DNA from 2 places in the Streptomyces sp. NPDC127038 genome. Region 1 is predicted to be linked to the other one. Evidence: riboswitches for the same ligand, from Rfam matches in the RefSeq annotation. Region 1 holds a riboswitch; the other holds the start of a gene.
The links. A riboswitch is a leader RNA that binds a small molecule or an ion and turns the genes downstream of it on or off. The one in region 1 is predicted to bind cyclic di-AMP.
Positions count from the first base shown of each region.

Region 1 (7,808 bases):
GTGACGGAGGGTCAGGAGGCCTTGGCCTTCTCCTCGGTCTTCACGGGCGCGGCGGCGGCCGGAGCCGGCTTGGCGGCCTCGTAGAACTCCTCGCGCGGAGTCTCCATGGCACCCAGGGAGACGACCTCGCGCTTGAGGAACATGCCGAGCGTCCAGTCCGCGAAGATGCGGATCTTGCGGTTCCAGGTCGGCATGGCCAGACCGTGGTAGCCACGGTGCATGTACCAGGCGAGACGGCCCTTGAGCTTGATCTTCGTCTTGCCCATGACGATCATCGCGACGCCCTTGTGCAGACCGAGACCGGCCACGGCGCCCTTGTTGGCGTGCGAGTACTCCTTCTGCGGGAAGCCCCGCATACCGGAGATCACGTTGTCGCCGAGGATCTTGGCCTGACGCAGCGCGTGCTGCGCGTTCGGCGGGCACCAGGCGTTCTCGACACCGGCCTTGCGGGCGGCGACGTCCGGCACCTGGGCGTTGTCGCCCGCGGCCCAGATGTAGTCCGTGCCCTGCACCTGGAGGGTGGTCTGGGTGTCCACGTGGCCGCGCGGGCCGAGGGGCAGACCGAAGCGGGAGAGAACGGGGTTCGGCTTGACGCCGGCCGTCCAGACGATCGTGTTGGAGTCGACCTCGAGGCCGTTCTTCAGCACCACGTGGCCGTCGACGCAGGAGTCCATCGAGGTGGAGAGGTAGATCTCCACGCCGCGGCTCTCCAGGTGCTCCTTGCCGTACTGGCCGAGCTTGGGGCCGACCTCGGGAAGGATCTTGTCCGCGGCGTCGACGAGGATGAAGCGCATGTCCTCGCGGGACACGCTGCTGTAGTACTTGGCCGCGTCGCGGGCCATGTCCTCGACCTCACCGATCGTCTCGGCGCCGGCGAACCCGCCACCCACGAAGACGAAGGTCAGCGCCTTGCGGCGGACGTCCTCGTCCGTGGTGGAGTCGGCCTTGTCGAGCTGCTCGAGGACGTGGTTGCGCAGGCCGATGGCCTCCTCGATGCCCTTCATGCCGATGCCCTGCTCGGCGAGGCCGGGGATCGGGAAGGTGCGGGAGACCGCGCCCATCGCGATGACGAGGTAGTCGAAGGGCAGCTCGTACGCCTCGCCCACGAGGGGGGCGACCGTGGCGACCTTGCGGTCCTGGTCGATGGTGGTGACCCGGCCGGTGAGGACCTCCGCCTTGGGAAGTACACGCCGCAGCGGGACGACGACGTGCCGCGGCGAGATGCTGCCGGCGGCTGCTTCGGGGAGGAAGGGCTGGTAGGTCATGTACGACCGGGGGTCGACGACCGTGACGGTCGCCTCTCCGTAGCGCATCTGCTTGAGGATGCGCCGAGCTGCGTACAGGCCTACGTACCCACCGCCTACTACGAGGATCCTGGGACGCTCCGTGGTGCTCATGCCATCGAGTATCCACCCGCTTCAGGGGGGTCGCTCGTGCGCCCCTTCACAAGCTTGGGCAGGGGCTCTGCTACACTCCGCCGCCCCCGCGATCGAGGCCATGGCGGCCCCGGTGGACCACCGTACGGTTCGTACCGTTGTCAACACCGTGTGAGCTGCGGCCCAACCCGTTCGGCCGAGCGGACCGCTCCCGTCTTTCACCGTCCCGAAACCCGGCCGCAACACCTCACCGACCATGCTGCCGGACCGCGGGAGCCCCGGGAAAGGGCCCAAGTGGCCCCTTCGTCGCCCAGCAGGGGCTTTTTCCTTGTGAAGAACTTCACGAACTTTATCGGCGGGACCTCGCCGGAGGGGTTCCAGGACCCTCTCCGGCACGCTCATACGCTATCCGTTCCGCTCAGCCGAGGGTACTGATCGGTAGCGAAGGAGACCCGTGCCACGCCCCCCGCGGCGCCGCCGGACGGCGCGTCAGGGGCCTTCGGCGGCCTCCGGGGAACGCGAGAGCCCCGGCCGCCCGGGAGGGGCGGCCGGGGCCGTTCAGCGCTCGTCGCGGGCGCGCCGGAGGGCTCCGGTCAGTCGCCCCGCCTGCCCGCCTCGGCCTCCTCGGCCGCCTTGAACGCGATGCCGTCGAGGATGTCGTGCTCGCTGACCACGACCTCCTCCGCGCCGGTCCGCTCCATGATCGAGAGCAGGACGAGCGCGCCGGCCCCGATCACGTCCACCCGGCCCGCGTGCATGGAGGGGACCGCCGCGCGCTCGGCGTGGGTGGAGCGCAGCAGCCACTCGGTGATCTCGCGGACGCGCGCGCGGGAGACCCGGGAGTGGTGGATCCGTTCCGAGTCGTACGCGTCGAGGTCCAGCGCGATCGCCGCGATCGTGGTGACCGAACCGGCCAGCCCCACCAGGGTGCGCGCCTCGCGCAGCGGGACGGTCTCCTCGGCGAGGTCGAGGGCGGCCTCGATGTCGGCGCGCATGGCCGCGACCTGCTCCGCGGTGGGCGGGTCGGTGACGGCGCCGTCGCGGACGAGGTGGCGCTCCGTCATCCGTACGCAGCCGACGTCCACGGAGCGCGCCGCGCGCACGTGGGCGTCGCCGACGACGAACTCGGTCGAGCCGCCGCCGATGTCCACCACGAGGTAGGGCCGGGCGAGGTCGTCGCGGCCGGTCAGCTCCCTGGTCGCGCCGGTGAAGGAGAACTCGGCCTCCTGGTCGCCGGTGACGACCTCGGGCTCGACGCCGAGGATGTCGAGGACGCCCCGCACGAACGTGTCGCGGTTCTCGGCGTCCCGGGAGGCGGAGGTGGCCACGAAGCGCAGCCGCTCGGCGCCGTGCTCCTTGATGACGGCGGCGTACTCGCGGCAGGCGGCGAAGGTGCGCTCCAGCGCCTCGGGGGCGAGCCGGCCGGTGCGGTCGACGCCCTGGCCGAGCCGCACGATGGTCATCCGCCGGTCCAGGTCGGTGAGTTCGCCCGTACGCGGGTCCACGTCGGCCACCAGGAGGCGGATGGAGTTCGTACCGCAGTCGACGGCGGCGACCCGGGTCACCGGCCGTCCTCGGTGGACTCCGCGGGGCCCTCCGCCTTCGGCGTGTCGCCGGCCTGGGTGACGCAGGCGCCCTTGCGCCACCACTCGGGGAGCATCGCGATGGCCTCGTCGCCGAGCGGGTTGACGCCCGGTCCGGCGGCCAGCGAGTGCGCCACGAGGACGTGCAGGCACTTCACCCGGTCGGGCATGCCGCCCGCGCTCGGGAAGCCCTCCAGGACCTCGATGGCGTCACGGCGCGCGATGTAGTCCTCGTGCGCGGCACGGTAGGCCGCGGCCAGCTCGGGGTCGGTGGCGAGGCGCTCGGTCATCTCCTTCATGACCCCGTTGGCCTCCAGCGTCCCGATCGCGGACGCCGCCCGGGGGCAGGTCAGGTAGTACGTGGTCGGGAACGGCGTGCCGTCGGGGAGGCGGGGCGCCGTCTCCACCACGTCCGGCTGGCCGCAGGGGCAGCGGTGCACGATCGCGCGCAGTCCGCGCGGCGGGCGGCCGAGCTGCTGCTTGAAGGCCTCGACGTCGGCGTCGGTGGGCTCGGTGCGCGGGGTGGTGGGCGGTGGCGTTTCCATGCCGTGAGTCACGTGTCTTTCTGGTCAGTTCATGGGTCGTCAGCGGTCGGCGGCGTCGGATCTGTCCACGCCGTCCCAGACGTTGGTGTACCAAGGGCGGTCGGCGGCGCCCCGTTCGGCACGGGCCTGCTTCGCGGCGCCCGGGTCGATCACGACGTAGCCGGTCTCGCCGGGCATCACATAGTGCAGCCGCTGCCGGATCTGCTGCTTCGCGTACGCGTCGTCCTGCCAGCGCGCCTTGAGGTCGCGCAGCTGCTCGACCCGCTGCCTGGCCTGCTCCCGCTGTCGTTCCAGCTCGCCGATCTGGGCGCGCTGGGAGACGTACTGCCGCATGGGGTAGGCGAGGGCGACGATCAGGGTGCACAGGACCATGGCGAGGAGCGCGGCCCGGCCGGTGAGCCGGGAGCGGCGCGCCTGCCGCTTGGTCTGGGAGCGGTAGACCCGGGCCGCCGTCTGCTCGCCGAGCAGCTTCAGCCTGGTCGAGGTGGAGAACCGGTCCCGGTCCTTCACGGCCATGAGTCCCGCCTCCCCGCTGCCGGCCCGCCACAGGGCCCCTCACGTGCGTACGTCCCCGCACACGGTACGGGACCGGGTACGGGGACGTACGGAGGACGCTTGCCGAGCCGTGCGGCTCGGCCCTCGCGAGAGCCGGGGTCGGCCCTCGTGAGAGGTGGGCTCAGCCCTTGAAGCGGGGGAACGCCGAGCGGCCGGCGTACACCGCGGCGTCGTCGAGGATCTCCTCGATGCGCAGCAGCTGGTTGTACTTGGCGACACGGTCCGAGCGGGCCGGGGCGCCGGTCTTGATCTGGCCGCAGTTCACGGCGACCGCGAGGTCGGCGATGGTGACGTCCTCGGTCTCGCCGGAGCGGTGGGACATCATGCACTTGAAGCCGTTGCGCTGGGCCAGCTCGACGGCGTCCAGGGTCTCGGTCAGCGAACCGATCTGGTTGACCTTGACGAGCAGGGCGTTGGCGGAGCCCTCCTCGATGCCGCGGGCCAGACGCTCCGGGTTGGTGACGAAGAGGTCGTCGCCGACGATCTGGACCTTGTCGCCCAGCTTGTCGGTGATGACCTTCCAGCCGGCCCAGTCGTCCTCGTACAGCGGGTCCTCGATGGAGACGAGCGGGTACGCGGAGACGAGCTCCTCGTAGTACTCGGTCATCTCGGCGGCCGAGCGGGACTTGCCCTCGAACTCGTACTTGCCGTCCTTGTAGAACTCGGACGCGGCGACGTCGAGCGCGAGCGCGATCTGCTCGCCGGGGACGTAACCGGCCTGCTTGATGGCCTCGACGATGAGGTCGAGGGCGGCGCGGTTGGACTCCAGGTTCGGGGCGAAGCCGCCCTCGTCGCCGAGGCCGGTGGACAGGCCCTTGGTCTTCAGCACCTTCTTGAGGGTGTGGTAGACCTCGGCGCCCCAGCGCAGGGCCTCGGAGAAGGACTCCGCGCCGATCGGGGCGATCATGAACTCCTGGATGTCCACGTTGGAGTCGGCGTGCGAGCCGCCGTTCAGGATGTTCATCATCGGAACGGGCAGCAGGTGCGCGTTCGGGCCGCCCAGGTAGCGGAACAGCGGCAGGTCGGACGCCTCGGAGGCGGCGTGCGCGACGGCGAGCGAGACGCCGAGGATGGCGTTGGCGCCGAGCGAGCCCTTGTTGTCGGTGGCGTCCAGGTCGAACATCGCCTGGTCGATCAGGCGCTGCTCGGTGGCGTCGTAGCCGACGAGCTCCGGGCCGATCTGCTCGATGACGGCGAGGACGGCCTTCTCGACACCCTTGCCCTGGTAGCGGTTGGGGTCACCGTCGCGGAGCTCGATGGCCTCGAACGCTCCGGTGGAGGCGCCGGACGGAACGGCGGCACGACCCGTGCTGCCGTCGTCGAGGCCGACCTCGACCTCGACCGTGGGGTTGCCTCGGGAGTCCAGGATTTCCCGGGCTACGACGACGTCGATGGACGGCACGAGCATCTCCTTATGGGATGTGACGCGGGTACGCGGAGCTTGGCAGCCCCGCGGGATGAGCCTAACCGGCTCACGGGGATCGGCCAGCGATCGACCACCCCTTGAGCGGAACTGAGCGTACATATTGTTCCTGAACGGAACAAAAAAAGAAATAAAAAACCCCGCTCCGGTGCGTGCGGGGGAACACGCGCCGGAGCGGGGAGCCCGTGGGGACGGGGGGCCTCGGCGGCCTCCGGTGCGGAGGCCTCACGAGGGGGCCGTCGTGCGGCCTGACGCTGCGGCACGGTGCCGGGACCGGGCCGCCCTCCGCCGAGGAAGGCCAGGTCAGCCGGTGCGCCGCACCGCTCAGTGGAGGTGCAGCTGCTGGCCCGGGTAGATGAAGTCGGCGTCGGCGACGATGTCCTTGTTCAGCTTGAACAGCTTCTGCCAGCCGCCCTTGACGTGCTTCTTCTCGGCGATCGAGCTCAGGGTGTCGCCCTTGACGACCTTGTACTCGCCGTCACCCTTCTTGACCTTCTTGCCGGTCGGCGTGGTGACGGTCTTCTGGACGGCGGGGCGCTCCGCGGAACGGGCGGCGTGCTGCTCCGTCGTACGGGTGGCGGGGGCGCTCTGCGAGCCGCTCGACGAGGAGGACGTGGAGGGGGCGGCCGGGGCGGAGGAGGCCGAGCCGCCGGCGTACGGGGTGCTCGACAGGCCGGTGCCGCAGGTCGGCCAGGCGCCCTTGCCCTGCGCGGCGAGGACCTTCTCGCCGACGGCGATCTGCTGCGCCTTGGAGGCCTGGTCGGCGGTCGAGGCGTACGCGGTGCCGCCGTACGCGGCCCAGGTGGAGGACGAGAACTGGAGGCCGCCGTAGAAGCCGTTGCCGGTGTTGATCGACCAGTTGCCGCCGGACTCGCACTGGGCGACGGCGTCCCACTCGGAGGCGGTGGCGGCGGAGGCGTTGCCGGCCGCCATCAGCGGGGCGGCGATGGCGACACCGGTGACACCGGCGAGAGCGGCGACGCGGGTGGCCTTGTTCGGACGACGGTGCTTGCCCTTGCTGGAGAACAGCATGGAGAGATCCCCTCACCGACGCCTGCGAGGTGAGCTGTCGGGTTCGGGCCGAATGAGTTGCCCGGCCACGCGCCTTCGGTCCCGTCTCCAGGACTCCCGGCACGCGGCTTCACCCCAAGCCGTTCCCGGACGTCTCTCGACTCCCGGGCCCGGCACTTACCTTGGGTCCCCCGCTCCTGCCCACGGCGCATGACGCGACGACTGTTCCCGTACGGCCGTTGGCAGGATTCGGCGTTGCGACCGTCGGGGCCCGCTGTGGCGAGCGGTCACGACCGTAAGCAGTCGATCGCCGGAAATTCAAAGACGATCAGGGCTTCTGAGACCCATCTCTCACTTGCGCCAAATGGGACATTCCACAGCGAACCGTGACGCGAACTCCCGCTACTGCTGGGCCGTTTCGGCGACGACGACAATGCTCCGACCAGGGACGACGAGGCCGGGACCGCTGTCGGCGGCCGTCGGGTCGGGGGCGGTCAGCTTGCCCAGGTCGTTCTCGAAGCCGAGGTTGTCGGAAGAGTTCCAGAGACTGCCCAAGACCTTTGCGGCGTAGGAGTCGTCGGGGGACGAGTCGTCGACGGCGTCGCTCCCGGCGGTCGCCGCGTGCCGTCCGGCGGAGCCGTCCTCGCCCGTCGCGCTCTCCGAGGCCTCTCCGCCGCGGTGCCGGCCGGTGCCGGTGGTCGCGTCGTCGGACGCACCCGAAGAGGCTTCCTTCTGACCCGACTTGGACGGATCGGCCGTTTTGTCACTCTTGCCCGTGTTCGCACCGGTCGCGCCGGAACTCGCCGAGGCGCTGGGCGACGGGGTGCCGGTGGACGGGGTGGAGGATTCACCCGAAGCGGACGAACCGCTCGAAGCGGACGCGCTGGGCCCGGTCGCCAGACCGGACGAGACGTAGGAACCGGCGTCACTGCTCGCCGAGTCGCCGGCCACGCCCGTGTCGACGCTGACCTCGCCCGAGCCCTTGCTGAGCCCCGAGAGCGGCCCGCAGGTCGGCCAGGCCGCGAGGCCCGTGTCGGCGAGCACCTTCTCGGCGACGGCTATCTGCTGCGAGCGGCTGGCCTGGTCGGCGGTCTGCGCATAGTCCAGGCCGCCGTGCGCCTCCCAGGTGGCCTGGTCGAGCTGGAGGCCGCCGTAGTAGCCGTTGCCCTGGTTGGAGCTCCACGCCCCACCGCTCTCGCACTGGGCGACACGGTCCCAGGTGGTGCCGTCGGCCGCGCTCGCGCTCGCCGCGGCGAGCAGCGGGATGGCGATCGCAGATCCGGTCACCCCTGCGGCGACGATGAGTGCCGGGGCC
Region 1 is NZ_JBHXDQ010000041.1:36,670-44,477, forward strand. Features, by position in the region: gene ACFWI4_RS25675 (NAD(P)/FAD-dependent oxidoreductase) at 12-1,397, opposite strand; gene ACFWI4_RS25680 (exopolyphosphatase) at 1,970-2,941, opposite strand; gene ACFWI4_RS25685 (DUF501 domain-containing protein) at 2,938-3,504, opposite strand; gene ACFWI4_RS25690 (septum formation initiator family protein) at 3,544-4,020, opposite strand; gene eno (phosphopyruvate hydratase) at 4,181-5,467, opposite strand; gene ACFWI4_RS25700 (transglycosylase family protein) at 5,807-6,514, opposite strand; cyclic di-AMP (ydaO/yuaA leader) riboswitch at 6,519-6,758, opposite strand; gene ACFWI4_RS25705 (transglycosylase family protein) at 6,896-7,780, opposite strand.

Region 2 (4,875 bases), on a different contig from region 1:
GCCCGCGAGCTGAGGAAGGGAGACGTCGCCGCGCTGATCGTGGAGCCGATCCAGGGCAAGGGCGTCCACGAGTCCCCGCCCGGATATCTGCGCGCCGCCCAGGAACTGCTGCACCGGCACAAGGCCCTGCTGGTCGCGGACGAGGTGCAGACCGGCCTCGGACGGACCGGGGACTTCTACGCCTACCAGCACGAGGAGGGTGTCGAACCGGACCTGGTGTGCGTGGCCAAGGCCCTCTCCGGCGGCTATGTCCCGGTGGGCGCGACCCTCGGAAAGGACTGGATCTTCAAGAAGGTCTACTCCTCCATGGACCGGGTCCTCGTGCACTCGGCCAGCTTCGGCTCCAACGCGCAGGCCATGGCGGCGGGCCTCGCCGTGCTCTCCGTGATGGAGAACGAGCAGACAGTCGCCCACGCGCGGATCACCGGCGAGCTGCTGAAGTCCCGGCTGGCGGCCCTGGTCGACCGGTACGAACTGCTCAGCGAGGTGCGCGGACGAGGCCTGATGATCGGCATCGAGTTCGGCCGGCCCCGGTCGCTCAAGCTGCGCAGCCGCTGGACCATGCTCCAGGCCGCGCGCAAGGGCCTGTTCGCGCAGATGGTCGTCGTGCCGCTGCTCCAGCGGCACCGCATCCTCACCCAGGTCTCCGGCGACCACCTGGAGGTGATCAAACTGATCCCGCCGCTGGTGATCGACGAGAAGGACGTCGACCGGTTCGTGGAGGCCTTCACGGCCGTGATGGAGGACGCCCACAGCGGTGGCGGGCTGATGTGGGACTTCGGGAGGACGCTGGTGAAGCAGGCCGTGGCCAACCGCTGAGACCCGGCCGTCCCTCCTGGCCGCCCGACGGTCACCGGCGGGGGCGGCCGGGGCACGATCAGGGGGTGCGAGCAGGGGTGCGGCCGGGCTCTTTGCCTCTGGGGCAAGAAAATTGCCCCGGAGGTAATTGTTTGGCTCAATGGTCCTATGAGCCCCGCCGATCCAGGGGCGGCCCAAGAGCCGTCCGCCGAGCTGCACGCCGTGGCACCCCGGCTGCGCGCCCTGCGCCGCGCCGCCTCCCTCACGCTGGAGGCCGCGGCCCGTGCCGCCGGGCTCTCACCCGCTCATCTCTCCCGGCTGGAGACCGGGCAGCGCCAGCCCTCGCTGCCGATGCTGCTCACGCTCGCACGGGTCTACGGTACGACGGTCTCGGAGCTGCTCGGCGAGGCGGTCCCCGAACGTGACGCGGTCGTCAGGGCCGCCGACATGGAGCCGGCCCCGGCGGGCGGCTGGACCTACTGGCAGGCGGGCTCCGCGGGCCGCGGCATGCAGGCGCTGCGCGTGCATGTCCCGTACGGCTCGCAGGGCGACATCGTGCGCGTCCACCCGGGCGAGGAATGGCTGTACGTCCTCCAGGGGCGGCTCAGTCTGCGGCTCGGGGACACCGCGCACGTCCTCGCGCCGGGGGACAGCGCCCACTTCGACTCGCTGACCCCGCACCGCATCGCCGCCGCCGAGCGCGACGGGGCCGAGCTCCTCTTCGTACACACCCTGCTGCAGAGCCCCGTCGCCGCGCTGTGCCTCGGCGCGGCGGCGGGCCACCCCACCCCGGGAGAGACGTCATGACCGAACCCACGGAACCCCGCCGGTCCATGGAGGACAGGTTCCCCCGCGCCCTGTGGGTGCGGCTGATCATCTACGTCGCCGTCGGCCATCTGTTCGCGGCCTTCATCTACCTGCTCTTCACGCTCGGCGCCCAGAACCAGTAGCCGCCCGGCCCGCGCGCGGCTCAGTCCAGGAGCCGCGCGCGCAGGCGCTCCCGCAGCTCCGGCGTCAGCCCCAGGCCCTGCTCCAGATAGGCCTCGACGCCGCCCCAGGTCTCCTCGATCGTCTCGAACGCGGCCGTCAGGTACTCGGCGCGCGCGTCGAACAGGGGGCTGAGCAGTTCCATCACCTCGGGGGAGTAGGCGCCGGCCGAGGAATTGGTGCGGTGCACCTTGTAGCGGCGGTGCGTGGCGTTCGACTCCAGGTAGTCGGCCACGATCGCCTCGCGCTCGACGCCGAGGGCGAGCAGGGTGACGGCGATGGACAGCCCGGCACGGTCCTTGCCCGCCGCGCAGTGCATCAGCGCGGGCACACTGTCGTCGGCCAGGGCGTGCAGCACCTGGGAGTGCTCGGCCGTCCGGTCCCGGATGATCGCGCGGTACGAGCCGATCATGCGGTTCGCGGCCTTGCCGTCGCCGAGGAGGCCGCGGAGCTGGTCGATGTCGCCGTCGCGGACCATCTTCCAGAACTCGCTGCCGTCCGCCGGGTCGCTCAGCGGGAGGTTCACGTTCCGCACGCCCGGCAGCTCGACGTCCGGGCCCTCCAGCTTCTGGTCGGCGGCGTTGCGGAAGTCGAAGATCGTGTGGAGCCCGAGGGAGGAGAGGAACGCGGCGTCCTCCTCCGTGGCGTGCGCGAGGTGGCCGCTGCGGAAGAGCTGCCCGTGGCGCACGCGTCGGCCGTCCTCGGTGGGCAGCCCGCCCACGTCGCGGAAGTTGCGCACTCCGCCGAGCTCGGGCTCGGTCGACGGGATCTGCTGCGTCACGGGGGCTCCTTCTCTTCGGCCTCCGGCGTCGCCGGGCTGGACTCGGCGCCGCTCGTCGGCAGTTGTACCTGCTCGCGCTCTCGACGATACGACATGGGTTCCTCAGGCAATGAGTTATTCATTCGCATGCATGTTCGAATCAAAAGCGCGTTTCGGATCTCTCTTTCCGGAGGGAAGGTCGAATGTGCCGGATATCCACGCACAGCGCATTTGACCGCTCTGTCCGAATAAGCACCTTCATGACAACTGGCCCTGGAATAGGGGGTGCTGGGGCGAGTCGCGTGAGGAGGGTCATATTCGTGACGATGCGTTGCCGTCGCCGTTTCTCAAGAGGTCCGTGTTTCCAGGCGGGTTGAGATGTCCGGAAGATCGTCATTCCACGGAGGGTGACGGCGAATTCCGCATGGATCAAGAAGGGCGAGCGTGCGGAAACCGGACCTGGTTGTCGACGCGCTCTCATGTCGCTTACGTTCTGCCTCAATCCGGACGGACGCCCAATCCTGCCGCCGCCCGGAATCCGCACACTCACCCGCACACGGCAGGAGCGGGGGACCCACAGGTTCCGTGCCTGGTCCGGTTCCCGGAACAGGCTAGGGGTACAGCCGCGCAGCGACGCGGCCGGGCATCTCCAGCCCGCACCCGACAGCTCACCCCGCAGGCGACGGAGAGGAATCCGCCATGCCCGCCAAGGGTAAGCACCGCCGTCCCAAGTCCCTGCGATTCACCCGCACCATGGCCGCGGCCGGAACCGGTGGCGCCGCGCTCGCGCTGCCCCTGATGGGAGCCACGGGCGCCCACGCCGCGACCCAGGCCACCGTCGCCCAGCACGTCGAGAAGGCCCCGGCCGTCGCCCACGCCGACAAGGCCGCCGAGGCCCCCACGACGAAGACGTACGCGGTGAAGTCCGGCGACTACCTCTCGAAGATCGCCGACGAGCAGAACGTCACCGGCGGCTGGAAGAAGATCTACTCCGACAACCGCTCCGCCATCGGCAGCGACCCGTCGCTGATCCACCCCGGGCTGAAGCTGTCGCTCGGCCACAGGGCCGCCTCCGTCGCCCACACGGCCACCCGGACGTCGGCCCCGGCGAAGTCCGCGGCGACCCCGGCCGCCGACACGGCCGCGTCCGCCCCCGCCTCCACGGGCAGCTCCACCAGCAGCTCCTCCGGCTACACCCTGCCGGTCGACAGCAGCACCATCGGCACCGGCTACAAGGTGGCGGGCAGCATGTGGTCCAGCGGCTACCACACCGGTGTGGACTTCGTGGTCCCGACCGGCACCACCATCAAGTCCGTCGCGGCGGGCACCGTCGTCTCCGCGGGCTGGGGCGGCGCCTACGGCAACCAGGTCGTCATCCAGCACGCCGACGGCAAGTACTCCCAGTACGCCCACATGTCGTCGCTGTCCGTCTCCGCGGGGCAGACCGTGACCGAGGGCCAGCAGATCGGCCTCTCCGGCGCGACCGGCAACGTGACCGGACCGCACCTGCACTTCGAGATCCGCACCACGCCCGACTACGGCTCCGACGTCGACCCGGTGGCGTACCTGCGCTCGCACGGTGTCGCCGTGGGCTGACGCCCCACCTCCTGCTCCTGACGGCAGGGCCATCGACGGAGGCCGGACCCGTGATCCCCTGGGTCCGGCCTTCGCCGTACGAGCGGGACCGCTTTCCGGGGTATCCGGGTGATCGCTGCTTCAACATCCTTGATGCGGGCCTTATTCCGGAGTTGACCAACGTTTGGCGCGTGGCTTATCTCACCGCCCGTCAACCCTTCCCTACGGTCGCGTAGCTCACATCGAAAGGTGAATCATGCTCGATGTGGCAGACGATTCGAAGAATGACAACAGATCAGTGATCGGGTCGTACGTGGCGGTGGGGGACAGCTTCACCGAGGGCGTCGGCGACCCTGGGCCCGACGGGGCGTTCGTCGGCTGGGCCGACCGGTTCGCGGTCCTTCTCGCGGACCGCAGGCCCGAGGGCGACTTCGACTACACCAATCTCGCGGTGCGCGGGAAACTGCTCGACCAGATCGTCGAGACCCAGCTCCAGCGGGCCAAGGAACTCGGCCCGGACCTGGTCTCGTTCTGCGCCGGCGGGAACGACATCATCCGTCCCGGCACCGACCCCGACGAGGTCGCGGAGCGCTTCGAGCGCGCGGTCGCGGACCTCACCTCCGCCGTGGGCACCGTGATGGTGACCACCGGCTTCGACACCCGTGGCGTTCCCGTGCTCAAGCATCTGCGCGGCAAGATCGCCACCTACAACGGTCATGTGCGGGCCATCGCGGACCGCTACGGCTGTCCCGTCC
Region 2 is NZ_JBHXDQ010000039.1:50,552-55,426, reverse strand. Features, by position in the region: gene ACFWI4_RS25010 (aspartate aminotransferase family protein) at 1-819, shown strand, start outside; gene ACFWI4_RS25005 (helix-turn-helix domain-containing protein) at 967-1,605, shown strand; gene ACFWI4_RS25000 (DUF6126 family protein) at 1,632-1,748, shown strand; gene ACFWI4_RS24995 (tyrosine-protein phosphatase) at 1,769-2,566, opposite strand; cyclic di-AMP (ydaO/yuaA leader) riboswitch at 3,083-3,240, shown strand; gene ACFWI4_RS24990 (peptidoglycan DD-metalloendopeptidase family protein) at 3,245-4,141, shown strand; gene ACFWI4_RS24985 (SGNH/GDSL hydrolase family protein) at 4,419-4,875, shown strand, end outside.
Region 2: linked by a shared signal. The riboswitch ahead of ACFWI4_RS24990 (peptidoglycan DD-metalloendopeptidase family protein) and the one ahead of ACFWI4_RS25700 (transglycosylase family protein) in region 1 are both predicted to bind cyclic di-AMP.